DNA from 4 places in the Streptomyces sp. NPDC002896 genome. Region 1 is predicted to be linked to each of the others. Evidence: riboswitches for the same ligand, from Rfam matches in the RefSeq annotation. Region 1 holds a riboswitch; each other region holds the start of a gene.
The links. Region 1 has a riboswitch for S-adenosylmethionine ahead of ABT009_RS21430 (aminotransferase class V-fold PLP-dependent enzyme). Riboswitches for the same ligand answer to the same signal wherever they lie in the genome.
Positions count from the first base shown of each region.

Region 2: another riboswitch for S-adenosylmethionine. It lies ahead of ABT009_RS34905 (DUF1684 domain-containing protein); the one in region 1 lies ahead of ABT009_RS21430 (aminotransferase class V-fold PLP-dependent enzyme).
Region 3: another riboswitch for S-adenosylmethionine. It lies ahead of ABT009_RS07635 (amino acid ABC transporter permease); the one in region 1 lies ahead of ABT009_RS21430 (aminotransferase class V-fold PLP-dependent enzyme).
Region 4: another riboswitch for S-adenosylmethionine. It lies ahead of thrC (threonine synthase); the one in region 1 lies ahead of ABT009_RS21430 (aminotransferase class V-fold PLP-dependent enzyme).

Region 1 covers NZ_JBEOVA010000010.1:385,358-390,926, forward strand. Annotated here, with positions in the region: gene ABT009_RS21415 (rhomboid family intramembrane serine protease) at 139-900, shown strand; gene ABT009_RS21420 (Lrp/AsnC family transcriptional regulator) at 897-1,178, shown strand; gene ABT009_RS21425 (hypothetical protein) at 1,284-1,664, shown strand; gene ABT009_RS21430 (aminotransferase class V-fold PLP-dependent enzyme) at 1,707-3,086, opposite strand; SAM riboswitch class IV at 3,261-3,377, opposite strand; gene trpD (anthranilate phosphoribosyltransferase) at 3,509-4,573, opposite strand; gene qcrB (cytochrome bc1 complex cytochrome b subunit) at 4,779-5,569, opposite strand, start outside.
Region 2 covers NZ_JBEOVA010000026.1:25,943-31,511, forward strand. Annotated here, with positions in the region: partial or broken gene ABT009_RS34890 (hypothetical protein) at 1-104, shown strand, start outside; gene ABT009_RS34895 (aldo/keto reductase) at 101-1,138, shown strand; gene ABT009_RS34900 (DUF899 family protein) at 1,215-1,898, opposite strand; gene ABT009_RS34905 (DUF1684 domain-containing protein) at 2,152-2,982, opposite strand; SAM riboswitch class IV at 3,334-3,443, opposite strand; gene ABT009_RS34910 (alpha-N-arabinofuranosidase) at 3,721-5,238, shown strand; gene ABT009_RS34915 (alpha-L-arabinofuranosidase family protein) at 5,257-5,569, shown strand, end outside.
Region 3 covers NZ_JBEOVA010000004.1:117,823-123,391, reverse strand. Annotated here, with positions in the region: gene ABT009_RS07645 (NHL repeat-containing protein) at 1-1,266, opposite strand, end outside; gene ABT009_RS07640 (putative leader peptide) at 1,463-1,576, opposite strand; SAM riboswitch class IV at 1,856-1,967, shown strand; gene ABT009_RS07635 (amino acid ABC transporter permease) at 2,324-3,415, shown strand; gene ABT009_RS07630 (amino acid ABC transporter ATP-binding protein) at 3,412-4,281, shown strand; gene ABT009_RS07625 (ABC transporter substrate-binding protein) at 4,343-5,365, shown strand; gene ABT009_RS07620 (GNAT family N-acetyltransferase) at 5,391-5,569, shown strand, end outside.
Region 4 covers NZ_JBEOVA010000021.1:27,094-32,662, forward strand. Annotated here, with positions in the region: gene ABT009_RS31440 (alpha,alpha-trehalose-phosphate synthase (UDP-forming)) at 1-470, opposite strand, end outside; gene ABT009_RS31445 (glucosyl-3-phosphoglycerate synthase) at 688-1,677, opposite strand; SAM riboswitch class I at 1,850-2,007, shown strand; gene thrC (threonine synthase) at 2,001-3,338, shown strand; gene ABT009_RS31455 (ubiquitin-like small modifier protein 1) at 3,413-3,688, shown strand; gene ABT009_RS31460 (cold-shock protein) at 4,184-4,387, shown strand; gene groL (chaperonin GroEL) at 4,740-5,569, shown strand, end outside.

The DNA of each region.
Region 1 (5,569 bases):
CTGTATCCATGGTGCGTCCGTTTACCTGGTGCGGATGGCACGTAACCCTACGGCCTGCCGGGTACCCCGTGCTCGGGCCCCAGTCGGCGGCGAGGCGGTCCGCACGGCTTGCTCCCGTTACGTCATGCTCTGACCGTGATGGGAAAACGGCGTGGTGTCCTGGGCGCGGCGATTCACCGGTCGGTGCGGGGCCGGACCGCCCCCGTGACATACGGCGTGATGGTCCTGTGCTGCCTGATCTTCGTCACCGGACCGGCATCCGCACTGAACCCCGTGTACGGCAGCGGACAGGAGCTGATCGCCGCCCAGGTGGCGTACTTCGAGCGCTGGGGGGTGGTGCCCGCGGAGCTGTTCAGCGGGGCGCCACGGGCCGCGATCACGCCCGCCACGGCACTCTTCGTGCACGGCAGCTGGCTGCACCTGCTGGGGAACATGCTCTTCCTGTACGTCTTCGGCGCGATGGCCGAGGAGCACATGGGCCACATCGAGTTCGCGCTCTTCTATGTGGGCTGCGGCTATCTGGCCCTGGTCGGCTACGCCACCGCGCATGCGGGGTCGCAGCAGACGCTGGTGGGCGCCTCCGGGGCGATCTCCGCGGTCCTCGGCGCGTTCCTGTTCCTGTTCCCGCAGGCCCGCGTCACGAGCCTGTTCCCGTTCCTGTTCTTCCTGCCGCTGCGCTTCCCGGCCTGGGTGGTCCTGCCCTTCTGGGTGGCGCTGCAGTGGCTGGCGATGAGCCGCCCGAGCCAGGGCCCGGGCGTCGCGTATCTGGCCCACCTCGTGGGCTTCTCGCTGGGGTTTCTCTATGCGTGGGCGCGGTACGGACGGCGGGAGAAGGCGTACGGCCGGACGGATAGAGTGAAACCCCAGCCCACGGCCACCGAGGGAGACAGTCACTCGTGATCACCGCGATCGTGCTCATCAAGACCAGCGTGGACCGGATCCCGGAGATCGCCGAATCCATCGCCGCGCTGGAGAACGTCAGCGAGGTCTTCTCGGTGACGGGCACCTACGACCTGATCGCCATGGTCCGGGTCAAGGACCACGACGACCTGGCGGACGTGATCCCCGGCCGGATCAGCAAGATCCCGGGCGTGGAGGCCACGGACACGCATGTCGCGTTCCGTACGTACTCGCAGCACGACCTGGAGGCGGCGTTCGCGATCGGCCTCGATTCGTAGCCCCTGCCGCGGTGCGGGGTCGTGCGGTGGCCCGGGACTCGGAGATGAAGCGTTCTTCATCTCCGGCTCATCCCCGCGGCGCATAGGCGCGCGCAGGATCGCCCCATGGTCTTCTCCCACCACATGGCCGCCCTGGCCGCCGTCGTGGCGATACCGCTGGGCGTCGCCGCGACCAGCTACGCCCTGACGGACAGCCCGGACGCGCCTTCGGTGCCGCCCATGGTGGTGCTGGACAGCGGCTCACCATCGGCCACCCCCACCAGTCCGGAGCCGACACCGAGCGACGAGGTCGTGTCCCGGCCTCCGGTCAGCGACAACGCCCGGTCCTCGTCCTGGCCGACACGATCGGTGAGGGGGCCCACCAGGTGCGGGCCTCGGGCATGGACGCGTACAGCGCGATCCTGCCCGCACCGGTCCCGCTGCACGAGGCGCTCGGCCCCGGCGGCGAGTTCCTCACCGATGCGACGGAACGCGCCCTCCGCATGATCCTTCTGGGTGCCCGGCTGCCGTACCGCCGGACCCTCTGCCTCAGGCGGAGGTGTCAGGGACGCAGCGCCCGTCCTCGGTGCGGTAGTTCCACTTGGCGCCGTCCCGGACGAGTTCCTTGACGGCCCGTACGAACCGCTCGACATGCTCGTCCGGCGTGCCCGCGCCGAAGCTCACCCGGATGGCGTTGAGCGACTTCTCGCCGGGCGCCGCCTCGGGGGCACCGCATTCGCCCTGCGTCTGCGGCTCGCTGCCGAGCAGGGTGCGCACGAGCGGGTGGGCGCAGAAGAGTCCGTCGCGTACGCCGATGCCGTACTCCGCGGACAGCGCGGCCGCGAAGTGCGAGCTGTTCCACCCGTCGACGACGAATGAAAGAACACCCACCCGCGGGGCGTCGTCCCCGAACAGCGAGAGCACCCGCACCTCGGGCACCTCGGCGAGGCCTGCACGTACGGCCGAGATGAGCTGCTGCTCCCGCGCGACCAGGGCGTCGAACCCGGCCTCGGTGAGCGCCTTGCACGCCGAGGCGATCGCGTAGGCGCCGATGACGTTGGGCGAACCGGCCTCGTGGCGCGCGGCGGTGGTGTGCCACTCGACGTCGAGTCCACCGTCCGTGCGCCGTGCGACCTTGCGGCTGGCGCCGCCACCCGCCAGGTACGGCTCGGCGTCCTGCAGCCAGTCGGCACGGCCGGCGAGCACGCCGGAGCCGAACGGTGCGTACAGCTTGTGCCCGGAGAAGGCGACCCAGTCGACGTCCAACTCCCGTACGGACACAGGGTGGTGCGGTGCGAGCTGGGCGGCGTCCAGCACGATCCGCGCACCGTGCGCATGCGCGGCGGCGGCCAGCTCCCGTACAGGCCACAGCTCACCGGTCACGTTGGACGCCCCGGTGACGCAGACCAGCGCAGGCCCGTAAGGGTCCCGGTCGGCCAGGGCCCGCTCCAGCGTCCGCACAGCCTCTTCCGGCGTACGAGGCGCGTCGAGATACGTCACCCGCGCCTCGCGCCACGGCAGCAGGGACGCGTGGTGCTCGGTCTCGAAGACGAAGACCTGGCACCCCTCGGGCAGCGCGGCGGCCAGCAGATTGAGCGAGTCGGTGGTCGACCGGGTGAAGACCACCTGGTCCCCTTCCCGGCAGCCGAGGAACTCCTCGACGTCGTGACGCGCGTTCTCGAAGAGCTCCGTCGACAGCTGCGACAGGTACCCGGCGCCGCGGTGCACGCTGCCGTAGTACGGCGCGTACGCCGCCACGTCGTCCCAGACGCGCTGCAGGGCCGGGGCGCTCGCGGCGTAGTCGAGGGCGGCGTACGTGACCTCGCCGCCGGTGACGAGCGGGACGAGGACATCGCGCCCCAGAACGGGTAGGGCCCCGGAAATGTCACGGCAAACGGACTGGTCGGCGACAGCAGTGGAGACAGACATGGCGAACTCCCGTGAGAGCTAAGCGAATTGACTGCGCGAGCAGGCGTGACAGCTCAAGCGCAGAAAAGGGTGAAAGGTGAAAAGGGGTGTGCGAGAAGGGGCTTGGCGCCCTATCGCATTCGCTTGCTCACGAGACAGCTCCTCGAGGACCAGGACCCCAGGAACCTGACAAGGGGTCCGCGCTTGCCGCAGACCTCTCTGCCTGCGGCCAGGTCTTCACCCGGGGCACCCCGCCACGGACGGAGGGTTGCCGGACAGCGGGCCGGGGCCTAGTCGCTGTCGCTCATGACCTGCCGAGAACTATGCCAGATGATCGCGCCGGTGCAACTGCTGTCCGCATCGCGGACAGCAGTTGCACCGGGGGAACCGGCCACCGGCTGCAGGTGAGGGCACCCGCTCAGCCCGCGGCCAGGCGAACCTCGCTACGAGTTACTCGCCGCCACCCACCGCTCCAGCACCCGCCGAGCCGCCCCCGAGTCGATCGACTCCGCGGCCCGCTCCATCCCGGCACGGATCTGCTCCGCCAGCGCTCCCTCGCCCGGCGAGAAAGCGACCAGGGCCGCCGCCGAGTTGAGCAGCACGGCGTCCCGTACGGGCCCGGGCTCGCCGGCCAGCAGCCGGCGGGCCACGTCGGCGTTGTGGGACGCGTCGCCGCCCCGCAGCGCCTCCACCGGTACCAGCTCGATCCCGACGTCCCGCGGGTCGAAGCTCTCCTCGCGCACCGCCCCGTCCCGCACGACCCACACCCGCGAGGTGGAGGTCGTCGTCAGCTCGTCGAGCCCGTCGTCGCCGCGGAACACCAGCGCGGACGAGCCGCGCTCGGCCAGTACACCGGCCATGAGCCCCGCCATCCGGGTGTCGAAGCAGCCGATCGCGGAGGCGGTGACCCGGGCGGGGTTGGTCAGCGGGCCGAGGATGTTGAACGAGGTCGCGATCCCCAGATCCCGCCGGACCGCACCGACGAACCGCATCGCCGGGTGGAACTTGGCCGCGAAACAGAAGGTGATCCCGGCCTCGTCCACCACCTGCGCCACACGCTCGGGCGACATGTCCAGGTTGATGCCGAGCTTCTCCAGCACGTCGGACGAGCCGCTCGCCGAGGACGCCGCCCGGTTGCCGTGCTTGATGACCTTGGCCCCGGTACCCGCGATCACGATGGCGGACATCGTCGAGATGTTGACCGTCTTGGCCCGGTCGCCGCCCGTACCGACGATGTCGACGGCCGGCCCGGGGATGTTCAGCGGCTGCGCGTGCGCGTACATCGCCTCGACGAGACCGGTGATCTCCTCGACGGTCTCTCCCTTGGCCCGCAGCGCCACCATGAAGCCCGCGATCTGGGCGTCAGTGGCCTCGCCGCTCATGATGCGGTCCATCGCCCACGCCGTGTCACCGGAGCTCAGGTCCTGCCCGCCGAGCAGTGCGCTCAGTACCTCGGGCCAGGAACGGCCCGCCGCGGTGTTGCCTCCTGCGGGGGTCACAGCGCTCATATGCCGCTCCTGGGGTGCTGCCCGGGCGGACGCTCGTAGACGGAGATCCCGGCGCAGACATCGCACAGGGTCCCGCACGAGGCCGCGCCCCGGGTCTCGTATACGGATGGGACCCACCCTATCCAGGCCCGGGCACGGCAAAGAGCCCCGTCCATGCAATGGACGGGGCTCCTGCCGTGGCGACCTTCAGGTCAGAGCTCGATGATCAGTGGTGGCCGTGGCCGCTGGTGATCTCCTTGAACTCGTCGACGGTCGGCTTGGGAATCTGGTGGCCCTCGCCGTAGTAGTTCTCGGAGAGCTTGGCCCGCAGCTTCTCCGAGGCCGGGATCTTGCGCTCCACGCCGTGCTCGTCGACGGCCGGGCCGATCTCGACCGGCTCGTACTGCTCGTGCGCCGTGAGCGTGTGCAGCTGCTCCTGGCTGAGCGGCTCGTGGATCTCGATGAACTCACCGTGCGGCAGGCGCTTGATGATGCCGGACTCGCGTCCGTGCAGCACCTTCTCGCGGTCGCGGCGCTGCAGGCCGAGGCAGATCCGCTTGGTGACGATGAACGCGATGACCGGTGCGACGAAGAACGCGATCCGGACGAACCAGGTGACGGCGTTGATCGACAGGTGGAAGTGCGTGGCGAACAGGTCGTTGCCACCACCGATCAGCATCACGCAGTACCAGGTGATCCACGCGACGCCGACGCCCGTTCGGGTCGGGGCGTTGCGCGGGCGGTCCAGGATGTGGTGCTCGCTCTTGTCGCCGGTGACCCAGGACTCGATGAACGGGTAGACCGCGATCGCGAGCAGGACCAGCGGGAAGATCATGAGCGGCACGAAGACGCCCAGGACGAGCGTGTGGCCCCAGAGGTTGATCTCCCAGCCCGGCATGGCACGGATGAGGCCCTCGGAGAAGCCCATGTACCAGTCGGGCTGCGCACCGGTGGACACCTGGTCCGGCCGGTACGGACCCATGGCCCAGATCGGGTTGATCTGCACCAGCGCCGCGA
Region 2 (5,569 bases), on a different contig from region 1:
TCCCGTACCACCGTCTGCGGCAGGCCTTCGAACAAGGCGGCCGACCGGCCTCGGCGGTGGACCACCTGAAGATCAATCAACTCGTCAAGGAGAGTGCACGATGACGGAGTACCGCAATCTCGGACGTACCGGCGTCAAGGTCAGCCCGCTGTGCCTGGGCACCATGATGTTCGGAGGCCGGGGCAACTCGGACCATGCCGACAGCGTCCGGATCATCCACCACGCCCTGGACTCGGGCATCAACTTCGTCGACACCGCGGATGTGTACTCCGCGGGTGAGTCCGAGACCATCGTCGGCAAGGCCCTGTCCGGCGGGCGGCGCGACAACGTCGTGCTCGCCACCAAGTTCCACGGAAGCCTCGGCAGCGACCCCAACGAGCAGGGAAACAGCCGCCGTTGGATCATCCGCGAGGTGGAGAACAGCCTGCGGCGGCTCGGCACCGACTGGATCGACCTCTACCAGGTGCACCGCCCCGAGCCGGACACCGACTTCGACGAGACGCTCGGCGCGCTCACCCACCTGGTGCAGCAGGGCAAGATCCGCTACATCGGCACCTCCACCTTCGAACCCTCCGCCATCGTCGAGGGCCAGTGGATCGCGGAGCGCCGCGGCCGGGAACGCGTCGTGGCCGAGCAGCCCCCGTACTCCCTCCTGGCGCGCGGCATCGAACGCGAGGTCCTGCCGGTGGCGCAGCGGTACGGTCTCGGCGTGCTCTCATGGAGCCCCCTCGCGGGCGGCTGGCTCTCCGGGCGCTACCGGAAGGGCGCCGAGCAGCCCGCCTCAAGCCGCGCCGAACGCCAGGCGGCCCGCTTCGACATCACCTCACCGGAGAACGCCGCCAAGCTGGAGGCTGCCGAGGCCCTCGCCCGGCTGGCCGAGGGGGCCGGCCTCACCCTCGTGCAACTGGCCCTGGCCTTCGTCCTGGAACACCCCGGGATCACCTCGGCGATCATCGGGCCGCGTACCTTCGAACAACTGGAGAGCCAGCTGGGCGCCGACAAGGTACGGCTGAGCCGGGACGTACTCGACCGGATCGACGAGATCGTCCCGCCTGGAACCAACCTCTCGTCCCGCGACTCCGGTTACACCCCGCCCTCGCTCACCGACTCCGCGCTGCGCCGCCGTTCGTCGAACTGAGGCACACCGACGCAGCACCGGTGTGACACCCGTCCGCCGGCCCTCCGGGGCCGGCGGACTGTTGCCATGTCGGGGGTCAATAGTCGAGGTTCGGGTACCAGTCGCCGCGGCCCTGCGGGGTCAGGTCGAGGAGGTGCCAGACGGGGGCCAGGAGGTCGATGCCGCGCTCCTTGATGTCGTCGGCCATCCGTGGGTGGGCGGAGTAGGAATGGCGGACCGTGCCGTCGCCGTCGCGGGTGAAGACGGAGATGGTGGAGTCCTGTTCGCCGTCCTTGTCCTCGCTGCCCAGGTCGTACTTGAACGTGCTGTCGCCGCAGCTCAGGAGTCGTAGCCGGTCCCAGCCGCGGTTGCGGGCGTGCTGCCGCAGGGTGGGCAGGTCGGCGGCCGCTGCGATGGCGAAGTCGACATTGCGGGCGATGTGGTGAGCGATGCCGTTGTAGCCGTCGATCCACATCGTGCACATCGGGCAGGGTTCGGTCTGCAGCTTGCCGTACATGAGGTGGTACACGATCAGCGGGCGGTCCGGCGCGGTGAACAGGCCGCTCAGGGTGACCTCGCGGACCGGTGTGTCGCCGGCGTCGAGATCGGCGGGGCCCTCGGCGAAGACATAGTCGTCGACGGGCGGCCCCTGCGGCAGCGCCCGTCGCTGGGCCGCGACCTTCTCGCGGTGGCGCATGAGCTCGATCTCGGCCTGGCGCAGCTCTTCGCGGGCGGCGAGGTAGTCCTCTGATACCCCGGCCAGTCTGGTCTGCCGCAACATCGCGTCCTCCTGGGGTGGCCATCCCCCCGCTCCCCGCTCCGGATCCCGAGCTTTCGGCCATCGAGCGCCCAGCGCCCGCGTCCCCGAACCTGTCCTTCGAGTCTATGGCGGCGCCGAGGTTCGCCGACAGCTGAGCTGAAGCCCGGCTCGTGGGGTGATCCGAGGGGACCGAGGGTAACGGTCCCCTACGGAGGGTGGTCGCGGTGCCCGGGTCAGAAACGACAGCGAGCGGATCCGGGCAGGGGCGAGGTGCTCACTGCGCGATCGGCTGCCGCTCGTGGGGAATCTTCTCGCCTGCCTCGATCGCGACCGGGAGCCGGTTCTCGGCGGGCGGCAGCGGGCAGGTCGCGAAGTCGGTGTAGGCGCACGGCAGGTTGGCGGCGCGGTTGAAGTCCAGCACCACGGTGCCGTCGGGGCCGGGGGCGTCGATCTGCAGGGCGCGGTTGGCCGCGTAGGTGGTCACGCCGGAGGTCGCGTCGGTGAACAGCACCATGAGGCTGCCCGGTGTCCGCCCGTTGAACGCGGTCAGGCTCAGCGCACGGCCGTCGAGCTGGAAGTCGATCCGGCCGGGAGCGTCGTAGACGTGCTGCAGCCCTTCGACTGCGGCGCCCACGGTGGTCGGCCGCGGCTCGGCGAAGGGCGTGTAGCGGCCGGTGACCACCCAGCGAGGGTCCGGCGCATACGCGGGGGTCCCGGTGAACGCGGTGCGCAGTGGATGGTGCGGGTGCCGCGGCCGGATCAGGTCCTGGCCGCCGCGCTTGGCGATCTCGATCACCGCGTCTCCCCAGACGGCGTTGACGCCGCCGCGTTCCGGGATGACGCCGAAAGCGTGTCGTCCGTGTACCGCGGTGCCGTCGACGACGAGTTCCTCGCCCTCGCCGAGTACGACCGTGACGCCGTCGTCGCCCGTCGACCAGGTGCCGGGCGCATCCGGGAAGCTCTGGGGGTCGGTGGCCAGCCAGTGCAGGCCGGTGATGGCGAGGAATCCGTGCTCGTGGGCGAGGGCCGACTCCTGCCGGTGGTGCCATGCCTCCCACTCGGCGGCGAAGGTGTCGATGTCGGTGGGGGAGTCCTGGACGGTCATGTGTACTCCTGCGGAATGGGGCACGGATGGTCGGACACGGATGGTCGGACACGGATGGTCGGACACGGATGGTCAGAAGGGCATGCAGGGCGAGGGCGGGGGCGCGGATGCTCAGGGCCGAGCGGAGAAGGTCGGACGGGGACGGATCCCCCGGCAGACGACGGCGTCAGCTACGGCTACGGCTACGGCCGCGTCGACCGGGTGCGGCAACACAGTGCGCTGCTCACCCGGGCCAGATCGACGTGACGGCGGTACACATGCAGCGGGCACTCCAGGACACCGGGACCGGCATGCAGCCCGGGCCTCGCTCCTGTGTCCATCCCGCCACCTCGTCGGTTCCGCCCCTGTGGGGCCTCACGCTTACAGGACACTCGGTCCTGTCGGGTCGTCACCTGGAGCACCCCGCCGCGACAGAGGGTTGCCGGTCAGCCAGCCAGGGCTTGACGCTGACACTCGTCACCGCGTGCGACTCTAACGCTCGCAACGCGCAGCGGACAATCCCCGTCGACGAGCGTGCGCCATGTGATCCGTGGTCCCAGGACCAACCTGTTCGCGCACCTCTCTTGACACTCGCGCAACAACGATGGCAGCTTTTTTATCGATACAAACAACCCAGGCAACCGGTTTCCCTCCTCCGCCTGGTCACCGCAGGTACCGATCTCTCATCGCTGGTCCCGCCGGCCGGCAACCCGAAGCCCGTACAGCTCACGCACGCACCACGCCGACCTGGAGTACTCCGTGTCCAACGCCACCGCGATCATCAACCTCGACCTCGAGGGTCCGAAGATCAGCCGCCATCTCTACGGCCACTTCGCCGAGCATCTCGGCCGCTGCATCTACGGCGGCTTCTGGGTGGGGGAGGACTCGCCGATCCCCAACGAGGGCGGCATCCGGCTGGACGTCGTACAGGCCCTGCGAGCCCTGAACATCCCCAACCTGCGCTGGCCGGGCGGATGTTTCGCCGACGAGTACCACTGGAAGGACGGCATCGGCCCCCGGGACCAGCGTCCCAGGATGGTCAACACCCACTGGGGCAATGTCGAGGAGAACAACCACTTCGGCACCCACGAGTTCATGGCCCTGTGCGAGCTGCTCGGCGCCGAGCCGTACATCAGCGGCAACGTGGGCTCCGGCACCGTCCAGGAGATGAGCGAGTGGGTCGAGTACCTGACCCGCGAGGGCGACAGCCCGATGGTGCGGCTGCGCAAGGCCAACGGCCGCGAGGAGCCGTGGCGCGTGAAGTTCTGGGGCATCGGCAATGAGACGTGGGGCTGCGGCGGCAACATGCGCGCCGAGTACTCCGCCGACCTGGCCCGCCAGTACGCCACCTACTGCCGTGACCACGGCGACAACAAGCTCTACCGCATCGCCTCGGGCGCGTCCGATGCGGACTACAAGTGGACCGAGACGCTGATGCAGCAGATCAACTGCTTCGGCTGCGAGGCGACCCCGCGCACCTTCTTCCAGGGCATCTCCGTCCACTACTACACGCTGGCCGGTCCCTGGGAGGCGAAGGGCAGCGCCACCGGCTTCGACACGGACGATTACTACCGGACGATGGTCTCCGCGAGGAAGATCGACCGTATCCTCACCGGTCACTCGACGGTCATGGACTGCTACGACCCCGGCCGGAAGGTGGGCCTGGTCCTGGACGAGTGGGGCACATGGTGGGACGTCGAGCCGGGCACGAACCCCGGGTTCCTGTTCCAGCAGAACACCCTGCGCGACGCGCTGGTGGCGAGCACGCACTTCGACATCTTCCACAAGCATGCCAAGCGCCTGTACATGGCCAACATCGCCCAGACCGTCAACGTCCTGCAGGCGATGGTCCTCACGGACGGTGACGCGCTGGTCCTGACCCCGACCTACCACGTGTTCGAGATGAACAAGGGCCACCAGGACGCCGCCTCGCTCGCCGTCCATCTGCGCACGGACGATGCCCGCCGCACGGTCGGCGAGGCAGAGCTGGACACCCTGTCGGCCTCGGCCAGCGTCAAGGACGGCACGGTCCTCATCTCACTGTCCAACCTCGACGCCGAGGAGCCCGCCGAGGTGACCCTCGACCTGCGCGGCGGCTCCCTCGGTGAGGTGACGGCCCGCATCCTGACCGCCGACGGGCTCCAGGTCCACAACACCGCGGACACCCCGGGAGCGGTCAGCCCGCGCCCCTTCGACGGGCTGAAGGCGACCGACCAGGGCCTGGCCCTGACACTGCCGCCCCACTCCTTCCTCACAGTCCAGGCCCCGCTGGCCTGACCAGAGAGGACCAGCGCGATGAGCGAATCCGCGAGACCCCTCGAGACGGTCGTCGAGGTGGACACGGCGGCACCCGGCACCGCCATCTCGCCCGATCTGTTCGGGGTGTTCTTCGAGGACCTCAACCACGCGGCGGACGGCGGTCTCTACGCCGAGCTGGTGCAGAACCGGTCCTTCGAGTACACGCCCGCCCACCGGCCGGAATGGCACGCTCTGACCGCGTGGGAGTTGCTGGAGAGGGACGGCGCCGCCGGGTCGGTCGCGGTGTCCGCCGAGGCGCCGCTGCACCCGGCCAACCCGCACTACGCGGTGCTGCGCACCATCGCCGCTG
Region 3 (5,569 bases), on a different contig from region 1:
GCCGTCCGCCAGGGACAGCTTGGGCACTGCCGCCGACCGCAGTGTGTTGTCCCACGCCAGATCGCAGCCGGAGCCGTCGGCCCGCACGTCCACCCGGGTCAGACCGCCCTTGAAGTCCGCCGAGGCGGGCACACTGTCCCCGGCGTCGGCCGGCACCGCCGGATACGGGTAGCCGTACGTACTGGCGACGAAGACGCTGCGGCCCGCGCCGATGGGGGAGTTCTCGCTGCCCGCGCCACCGGACAGGAGCACCGGTGTCGAGCAGATCCGGCGGCCGGTCGCCGTCTCGTACACCTGGAGCTTCACCTGGCTGTCCGCGTTGTCCACGATGGCCACGTAGTCGGTGCCGTCACCCGGCCCGAAGAAGGTGGGCGTGGAGCCGCTGCCCCAGCTGAGTTGACCCGGCTTGCGAGCGGAGCCGCGGTCGTACTCCTGGCGCCAGGAGATGCGCGGGGTGCCGTCCGCGGTCGCGGTCAGCAGGTAGGTGGCCTGCGTGGTGGTGACGAGGGTGCCCTGGGGCGCGGTGGAGATGCTGTTCGCCACTTTCTCGCCGTTGGGCAGTTGCAGGGTGCGTACGGTGCCGGTGCGGTCGTCGGCGGTGCCCACCAACCCGTTCCCGGTCGCGAACCACACGCGTCCCTGCCAGTCCGGGGACAGTCCGGTCACCGCGTCGTCCTCGGGGATCGCTGCGGTCAGCGACAGACTCTTGTCGATCGTCAGGGTCCAGTCGCCGTCCGCGTCCAGGTGATGGCCGACCCGAAGCAGTGACCTGCTGCCGTCGATCACGACCAGCCGGTCGTCCTGATCGATGTAGGCGTACACGCCACCCAGCAACGACCCCTTGGTGAGGGCGAGTTCGGCAATGGAGCTGCCGTCGTCAGGGTCGAGGAGATGGACCGTGGGGACCTGTCCGAAGATGGGCGTGCACAGCGCCACGGGGTAGCCGTCGGACCCGACCAGCACGGTCGGGCAGGCCGACGCCAGCGCCGCCCGGGTCGAGGTGAGGGTGCCGGTTCCCGGCCCGGGCAGCGGGGTGGTGTCCGAGGACCCGGTGTCCCCGTGCATGGTGGCCGTGCCGTCCGGGCCGGTGTACGGGTTGTGCGGCGGCGCAGGGGTGAACACCGAGCCGGCGGCGCTCGCGGGGGCCGCCGACACGGCGACGGAGACCACCGCCGCGGTGAAGGCGGTGGCCAGCGCTGTGCGCAGCCGCGAACGGGCATGAAGGGCGGAGGACAATCGGGTCTCCTGGGGAAGGGAAGTCGGAATATGGCCGGCTCCGGGCGCGTCCCGATCGACTGCCGCACAGCACATATCGGCAAGGAGAGAAGAACCCTGGAAATGCCCGGCGAATTACGCACCATGATTCGATGCGGCGGCCAAAAGGAAATGATCGGCCCACGACTGAGAATTCCTGGACAGTCGCGCGGGCAGCCATGCGGCGGGAAGGGTCTGGTCAGGCGCGTCACATGGACGTGTGCGCGGCATCGGCGCAGGCCATCCGGGGTCGACACAGGCTGGCGGACAGGCGAACCAGGTCGACATGGCGCCGCGCCGTCAGAAAGAGTCCCGGATACATGCCGGGAAGAAAACCAAGAGATACGTGTCCCTGTCAAGCAGCGGGCGCGGGTGCTATTCCATGACGAATCGGACGGCTGGTGCGAGGGGGATGTTTCAGCCTCGAATCACGGCATTTACTTGGGAGTTGGCCATTTATGCCGTGTGCCGCTGCGCCTACCGCATCGGACGATCACCAAGCCGGATGTGTCCCGGGGCGGCGACCACGCCGGGGCTCTACGAAGCCGGAAGACGCGCATTGACATTCCTTCCAGCGGCTGTCTACCTTACGGCGCAGAACGGTCATGAGTGTCAGCGACAAGCCCTGGCTTGCTGGCCGGCAACCCTCGCGTCGCGGTGGGGTGCCCCAGGTGACGACCGGACCGGATCTTGGTTTTCGGTAAGCGCGAGGCCCCGCGGGGGCGGAACGGTGACGGTGACGGCGATGTACGCAGCTCCGGGGATGGCCGCATGGCGGCGCCACGGCCGCGTCACGACGTGCGCGAACCGTCCCGTCGATCTGCTCCGGGTCAACAGTGCACTGTGTTGCGTCTCCTGTCGCGTTCTCTGTCAGGGCTGACGGCTTTTCTGAATCCCGTCACGGCTGACGGCTTGCTGCATCACTGACGTTTGCCGCCGTCGCAGCGTTCTCTTTCCGACCCACCCCCGCTCCGCCCGCTCCAGTGCGCTTCGTCCCGCAGAGCTGTTCCCGCTCTGCTGCGCCGTCGTCGCCTGCGTGGCCGTGTGTCCGAATCTGCTGGAGTCCTCCATGAGTGAACCCCCAGGCTCTGCTGTGTCCTCCGGCTCAGCACCCCCTGCCCAGGCGATCCCCCGCCCCGAACCATCTCCGGCCTCCCCGGCCGTGCCGGTTTCCGTACGTTCTCCGGAGCCGACCGAAGCCCCCGACGAAGGGCCCAAGCGATCCGACCGCGACTCCGCGCAGCGGCCGCTCTCGGCGCAACGGGTGCTTCCGCTCCGCCGCCCCGGCCGATGGATCGCCACCGCCGTCGTCCTCGTCCTGGTCGTCCAGATCGGCCACGGGCTGGTCACCAACCCCTTCTACCAGTGGGACCGATTCGGGTACTGGTTCGTGCGCCCGGTGATCGTCGACGGCCTGCTGATCACCCTTCAAGTCGCTGCGTACAGCGCCTTGCTGGGCCTGCTCGGCGGCATCCTGCTCGCCCTGGGCAGGCTCTCCAGGAGCCCGGTGCTGCGGGCGGTCAGCTGGGTCTACATCTGGCTGTTCCGCTCGGTGCCGCTGATCGTCGTGCTGCTGTTCCTCTACAACTTCAGTGCGCTGTACAAGACGTTGAGCATCGGTGTGCCGTTCGGGCCCGCCTTCTTCAGCTTCGACGAGTCGCGTCTCGCCACCGACATCGTCGTGGCGGTCGTCGGTCTCAGCCTCAATGAGGCGGCCTACGCCGCCGAGGTGGTCCGCGGCGGCATCCTTTCGGTCGACCAGGGCCAGCACGAGGCGGCATCGGCGCTCGGTCTGCCCAAGCGCTACCAGTTCGTCCGGATCGTCTTCCCGCAGGCACTGCGGGCCATCACGCCCAACTATGTCAACCAGCTGATAGGCCTCATCAAGAGCACCTCGCTGGTCTTCTACGTGTCGCTCCTCGACCTGTTCGGCTCGGTGCAGACGATGGGCAGCACCTATCCGGGTGACATCGTGCCGCTGCTGCTGGTCGCCACCATCTGGTACTTGATCCTCACCAGCGTCGTCTCCGTCATCCAGTTCTACGTCGAGCGGTACTACTCGCGTGGTGCAGTGCGCACCCTCCCGCCGACTCCGTTGCAGAAGCTGCGGGCCGGCGTGCGCGACCTGCGGGCCCGTATCCAGAGGGAGGCGGCGATATGACCACCACGAAGAGCACCACAGAGGACACGATCAAGAGCGCTTCCAAGACGACGGAGCGCGCTTCCAAGGCCACCGAGCGCGCTTCCAAGACCGCCTCCGAGGCAGTCCCCGCCGCGGTCGAGGTCCATGACGTGCACAAGTGGTACGGCACCCACCGGGTCCTGGACGGCGTGGACCTGACCGTACGGCCCGGCGAGGTCACGGTGATCCTCGGACCGTCCGGCTCCGGCAAGTCGACCCTGCTCCGGGTGATCAACCACCTGGAGAAGCCCGAGATCGGCTACGTCAGCCTGAACGGGGAGCTGATCGGCGTACGCCGGCACGGTGAGCGGCTCAAGGAGCTGAGCGAACGCGCGATCCTCACGCAGCGCAGCCGGATCGGCTTCGTTTTCCAGAACTTCAACCTCTTCCCGCACCTGACCGTGCTGGACAACGTGGCAGCCGCGCCCGTGGCGACAGGCCTGCTGCGCAAGCCCGAGGCCCAGGAACTGGCGCGCTCCCTGCTCAGCCGGGTCGGCCTCGGCGACAAGACCGCGGCCTACCCGCGGCAGTTGTCCGGCGGCCAGCAGCAGCGGGTGGCCATCGCCCGCGCCCTCGCGCTGCGCCCCGGGGTCATCCTCTTCGACGAACCCACCTCCGCGCTTGACCCGGAACTGGTCGGCGAGGTGCTGGCCGTCATCAAGGACCTGGCCACCAGCGGCACCACCCTGGTCATCGTCACCCACGAGATCGGCTTCGCCCGTGAGGTCGCCGACCGGATCGTCTTCCTCGACGGCGGCCGGATCGTCGAGCAGGGGCCGCCGTCCGAGGTGCTGGACAACCCGAAACACGAGCGGACCAGGGAGTTCCTGAGCAAGGTGCTCTGACCTCCGCCTCCAGACTCCCCCAGAAAACCACCACCGCCGAACACCAAGAACAAGGACAGCCATGCGCACCCTCCGCTTCCGTAGCAGACTCATCCGCAGCCTTACGGCAGGCACCGCCGTCGCCACGCTCGCCGCCGGGCTCGCCGCCTGCGGGGGCGACAGCGACGCCGCCACCACCAAGGCCGACGCCGCGGGCACCGTCACCGTGGGCCAGCTGTCCAACGGAGCCGCCAAGCAGACCGAGTTGAAGGTCTCCGAGGTGAAGTCGATCAGCGCCGAGCTGCCCGATTCCGTCCGTAAGAGCGGCAAGCTGGTGATCGGTGTCGGTGCCCTGCCCGACGGCTTCCCGCCCCTCGCGTACGTCGGCTCGGACCAGAAGACCCTCACCGGCGCCGAGCCCGACTTCGGCCGCCTGGTCGCCGCGGTCCTCGGCCTGCAGCCGGAGCTGAAGAACTCGACGTGGGAGAACATGTTCGTCGGCATCGACAGCGGCAAGGTCGACGTGGCGTTCTCCAACATCACCGACACTGAGGAGCGCAAGAAGAAGTACGACTTCGCCTCCTACCGCAAGGACAACCTCGGCTTCGAGGTGCTGAAGAAAAGCACGTGGAACTTCGAGGGCGACTACGAGAACCTCGCGGGGAAGACCGTCGCCGTCGACAACGGCACCAACCAGGAGAAGATCCTCCTCGAGTGGCAGTCCAAGCTGAAGAAGGAGGGCAAGAAGCTCACCGTCAAGCATTTCGCGAGCAAGAACAGCACCTACCTGGCGCTGACCGGCGGGAAGATCGACGCCTACTTCGCCGCCAACCCGGGTGTCGCGTACCACATCACGCAGACCGCCAAGTCGCCCAACGCGACGCGTAGCGCGGGCACCTTCTCCGGCGCGGGCACCTCGCTCCAGGGCCTGATCGCGGCGACCTCGAAGAAGGACAGCGGAATAGCCAAGCCGGTCGCGGACGCTATCAACTACCTGATCAAGAACGGTCAGTACGCGAAGTGGCTGGCCGCCTGGAACTTGTCCAACGAGGCCGTCAGCACCGCGGAGGTCAACCCGCCCGGTCTGCCGGAGAACAACTCCTGATCACGGACGGAGACCCGAAACCGCCATGTCGACCAGCCTGCACGCGCCGCAGCCACAGAGCCAAGGCGCGCCGCACATCCTGGACAACCCGGCCTGGGCCGCGCTGACCGGCCCGCACGCCCGGTTTGCCGAGCGCGTCGGCCGCGCCGCCCGCTATCCCGCGGACGTCTCCCCGTTCACGGCCCTCGCCGATCCGGCGGACCC
Region 4 (5,569 bases), on a different contig from region 1:
TAGTCCTGCACCAGCACTGCCGCGCCCTCGGCCGCCTCGTCCGCCAGCGCCTCGGCGAAGGCCCGGTTGTACGCCTCGTACGAGGCCCACTGCGCCCGGAACTCCGCGCCGAAGGCGGGCTCCAGCGGCGTCTCGTACAGCATGTGGTGCACGAACCACAGCACCGAGTTCGCGATGCCGTTGTACGCGTCGTCGTACACGTCCGGCTCGATCCCCAGCATGCGGACGTGCTGCCCGCCCGTGTCGGCCGGGTCCAGCGTGCCGCCCGTGCGGCTTACGGCCTCGCGGTCGCCGTCGCTCAGAGCGGCGCACACCCATACCGCGCCCGCGTCCGGGCCGATCGCCGACAGACCCGAGACGAGACCGCCCCCGCCGCGGCGGGCGGTGAGCGAGCCGTCCTCCTCCAGCGTGTAGGAGACCGGGCCGCGGTTGGACGCGACGAGGATCTGAGCACCCTGAGTGGAAGCCATACGCCCAAACTTAGCCCGGCCGGGAAACGCTCAAACGTATGGGCGACTCGGCTGGTCCCATGGCCGTATACGGTCCCCGTGACGGGTTACACCGCGGTCACACGCTGCGACCGCCCCGCCGGGGCCGGCAGCAGCGCACCGAGGCCCCGCGATCAAGGCGTCGAGTCCGTCCGGCCGGCGGTGAGACCGCCGCACCACCCAGATGTTCATGCCGCGGTTACGCCGCGCGCCGCTCCGCGTACTCCGCGATCTCCGCCATCGGAGGCCGCTCCTCCGTGTCCACCGAGTACGTCCGCGGTTCGAATCCCTCGTCGCCGCGCTCGAACTGGGTGAGGACGGGCCGTACGAGATGACCGCGGGCCAGGCGCAGCTGGGCCGTGCGGTAGATCGCGGCCGCCATCCGCCCCAGCGCCTGTCCGTCCTGGTGCCGGTGCTTGCGCACGCCGACGTCGACCTGGGCGAGCGCGTCCAGACCCACGAGGTGCAGGGCGTCGACGAGCATGCCCAGCTCGACGCCGTAGCCGACGGGGAACGGCAGCTGTTCGAGCAGCGACCTGCGCGCGGCGTACTCACCGCCGAGCGGCTGGACGAACCCGGCGAGCTGCGGCCAGTGCATGTTCAGCAGCGGGCGGGCCATCAGCTCGGTGACCCGGCCGCCCTGGGCGCCTCCGGCGCGACCCCCCTCGCCCGCGGCGGTGCCGGACGAGAGCTCGGCGCCGAGCGGGCGGTCGTACATCGCCTTGACCAGGTCGACGCCGGGCTCGGTGAGCAGCGGGCCGACTATGCCGGAGACGAAGTCCGCGGAGAACTCCTTCAGGTCCGCGTCGACGAAGGCGACGATGTCGCCGCTGGTCACGAGCAGCGAACGCCACAGGACCTCGCCCTTGCCGGGGAGTGCCGGTATGCGCGGCAGGATCTCGTCGCGGTGGACGACGCGGGCGCCGGCCGCCGCCGCGACCTCGGCCGTACGGTCCGTCGAACCGGAATCGACCACGACGAGCTCGTCGACGAGTGGAACGGCCCGGGTCATCAGCTCCCGGCGGATCACCGCGACGATGTCGCCGACCGTCTTCTCCTCGTTGAGCGCGGGCAGCACGACGCTCACCGTCTGTCCGGTGGCGCGCTTCGCCGCGATCAGCTGACGGAGCGGACGGTCGGTCACCGACCAGGAGCGCGTGCTCAGCCAGCGCTCGACTTCATCCAGCACGTTCTGGTGCCCCCTCACTGGGACCACTGCCTGTGATCCATCTCGCGGTTCGGACGACTACCTCAACTGTCCTGGCCTTCGGTTACAGTCTTGAACAACGCGGATGACCATCGCATGTCGGGGGTCATGGCGCGAACAAACGCTCCGGGACCCGCACGGCCCGGCGCCATACCGCTCATCCAGAGGGGCAGAGGGACACGGCCCGTTGAAGCCCCGGCAACCCTCCAGCCGGTTCTCGTACCGATCGATGTTGATCATTTCCGCGAGGCCCCGGCTAGGGAAGGTGCCAAATCCGTCTCACGGCGAGATGCGTCGTGAGGAAGATGAGGAGAAAGGGCCTCGCCTCCATGGCTGCGCAGACTGTTGCCACCACCGACACGGACACCGCCGGAACCGACACCGCGAAGGCCGTCGACCTCGGCCCCGCCTCCGCGCTCTCCTGTCGCGAGTGCGGCGAGCGGTTCCCGCTCGGTCCGATCTTCGCCTGCGAAATCTGTTTCGGTCCGCTCGAAGTCGCATACGACCTGCCGACCGGTGACCCCGAGGGCCTGCGCAAGCAGATCGAGGCCGGCCCCGACAACATCTGGCGGTACGCACCGCTGCTGCCCGTCCCGGCGGACGTGGCCAGCAAGCCGAACCTGAACCCCGGCTGGACCAAGCTCGTCAAGGCCGACAACCTCGCCCGCGAACTCGGCGTCACCGGCGGTCTGTTCATCAAGGACGACTCCGGCAACCCGACGCACTCCTTCAAGGACCGCGTCGTCGCCCAGGCCCTCGAGGCCGCCCGCGCCTTCGGCTTCACCACGCTCTCCTGCTCCTCGACGGGCAACCTGGCCGGTGCCGTCGGCGCCGCCGCCGCCCGCGCCGGCTTCCGCTCCTGCGTGTTCATCCCGCACGACCTCGAGCAGGGCAAGGTCGTCATGGCCGCGGTCTACGGCGGCGATCTCGTCGGCATCGAGGGCAACTACGACGACGTCAACCGCTTCTGCTCCGAGCTCATCGGCGACCCGCTGGGCGAGGGCTGGGGCTTCGTCAACGTCAACCTCCGGCCGTACTACGGCGAGGGCTCCAAGACCCTCGCGTACGAGATCTGCGAGCAGCTCGGCTGGCAGATCCCGGACCAGCTGGTGATCCCGATCGCCTCCGGCTCCCAGCTCACGAAGATCGACAAGGGTCTGCAGGAGCTGATCAAGCTCGGTCTGGTCGAGGACAAGCCGTACAAGATCTTCGGTGCCCAGGCGGAGGGCTGCTCCCCGGTGTCGGCGGCCTTCAAGGCCGGGCACGACGTGGTGCGGCCGCAGAAGCCGAACACCATCGCCAAGTCCCTCGCCATCGGCAACCCGGCCGACGGCCCCTACGTCCTGGACATCGCCCGCCGCACGGGTGGCGCCGTCGAGGACGTCGACGACGAGCAGATCGTCGACGCGATCAAGCTGCTGGCCCGCACGGAGGGCATCTTCGCGGAGACGGCGGGCGGCGTGACCGTCGGCGTCACCCGCAAGCTGATCGAGAACGGCGTCCTGGACCCGTCGCTGACCACGGTCGTCCTCAACACGGGCGACGGCCTCAAGACGCTGGACGCGGTGGCCCCGACCAGCGGCCCCTCGGCCGTGATCAGGCCCTCTCTCGACGCGTTCCGCGACGCAGGCCTGGCCGGCTGACGCCAGTTCGACACGCCCGCCCCGTCCGCCCCCGACCCGCTTCCACCCCGCGCCCTCCACCGAAGGTGAACCGCATGAGCGTCAACGTCCGCATCCCCACGATCCTCCGTACCTACACGGGCGGTCAGGCCGAGGTCCCGGCGGAGGGCGCGACCCTCGCCGAGGTCATCGAGTCCCTGGAGAAGAACCACCCGGGCATCGCCGCGCGCGTCCTCGACGACCAGGGCAAGCTGCGCCGCTTCGTCAACGTGTACGTGAACGACGACGACGTCCGCTTCGAGAACGGCCTGGAGACCGCGACGCCGGACGGCGCGGGCGTCTCGATCATTCCGGCCGTCGCCGGAGGCTGACCATCGAGCACAGTGTCGGAGGCTGACCGTCGAGCACATGCCGGCGGCTGACGTCGGGCACAGTGCCGGCGGCTGCTGATGCGTACCGCACGCTGCGTCACAAGAATTGCCCCCTCCGCGAGAGAAGCGGAGGGGGCAATTCTGCATGGTTGAGCGCGGTACAGTTGGGGAACTCGGTTCGCCGTTCTTGTCCGGCGCATATGACTTCGCGTCCGGTGGCCGACGAGAAGTAGCCAAAGTGCACCATTCTTTTGCGCCATACATTCCTTTTGCCGGGCCCGACTTGCCCTGAGTCCTGACGGAATCTCCATATATCTCCGATCGGGCGCGCCCGGATTTCTCGTCCGATTGACCTGTTGCAGACGGCAGTTGGGCAGATACATTCAGCCGCGGTCGACGCGTTCCGGCGCACACCCCCAACCGTTGGGGGGTGAGGTCTGACCCGGGTCCGCGAAGTGCGGTCCTGTGCAAGGGCCAGTAATAGGGGAGTTAGGCATGGCTCAGGGCACCGTCAAGTGGTTCAACGCGGAGAAGGGGTACGGCTTCATCGCGGTCGACGGTGGTGCGGATGTATTCGTCCACTACAGCGCGATTCAGATGGACGGCTACCGCACCCTGGAAGAGGGCCAGCGGGTCGAATTCGAGATCTCGCAGGGTCAGAAGGGACCGCAGGCGGACATGGTCCGCATGGCCGGCTAAAGCGCCGACTGACTGCAACGACGTTTACGGAGGGCCCGTATCCCGGTGGGGGTACGGGCCCTTCGGTGTGCCCGACTGCTCGCGCGCGGACGGGAGTCTCTCCGGGCCTTGGCCCTCGGGGGCGCGCGCCCTGTCCCGGAGGGGGCGCGCACCCCTACAGGCGCTTGCACTCGAGGGGGGCGAGTGCTAATCATTGGCGTTAGCACTCTGACAGTGAGAGTGACAACGAAGGACCGGGTCGGTGAGGCCCGCAGGCCGTGTGGGGCAAGGAACCACGAGGCAGGCAGGCCGTCCGTCGCGGGCGCCAGCGCGGTCCGGAGAAATCCACCCCAGTCCGGGAGGACCACTTCACATGGCCAAGATCATCGCGTTCGACGAGGAGGCACGGCGCGGTCTCGAGCGCGGGATGAACCAGCTCGCCGACGCCGTCAAGGTCACCCTTGGCCCCAAGGGTCGCAACGTCGTCCTCGAGAAGAAGTGGGGCGCCCCCACGATCACCAACGATGGTGTGTCCATCGCCAAGGAGATCGAGCTCGAGGACCCGTACGAGAAGATCGGCGCCGAGCTGGTCAAGGAGGTCGCGAAGAAGACGGACGACGTCGCCGGTGACGGCACGACGACCGCGACCGTCCTCGCCCAGGCGCTGGTCCGCGAGGGCCTGCGCAACGTCGCCGCCGGTGCCAACCCGATGGCCCTGAAGCGCGGTATCGAGAAGGCCGTCGAGGCCGTCTCCGCCGCCCTGCTCGAGCAGGCCAAGGATGTGGAGACCAAGGAGCAGATCGCCTCCACCGCCTCCATCTCCGCCGCCGACACCCAGATCGGCGAGCTCATCGCCGAGGCCATGGACAAGGTCGGCAAGGAAGGCGTCATCACCGTCGAGGAGTCCCAGACCTTCGGTCTGGAGCTCGAGCTCACCGAGGGTATGCGCTTCGACAAGGGCTACATCTCGGCGTACTTCGCCACCGACATGGAGCGTATGGAGGCCGTCCTCGACGACCCGTACATCCTGATCGCCAACTCGAAGATCTCCTCGGTCAAGGACCTGCTGCCGCTCCTCGAGAAGGTCATGCAGGGCGGCAAGCCGCTGCTGATCATCGCCGAGGACGTCGAGGGCGAGGCCCTGTCGACCCTGGTCGTCAACAAGATCCGCGGCACCTTCAAGTCCGTCGCCGTCAAGGCCCC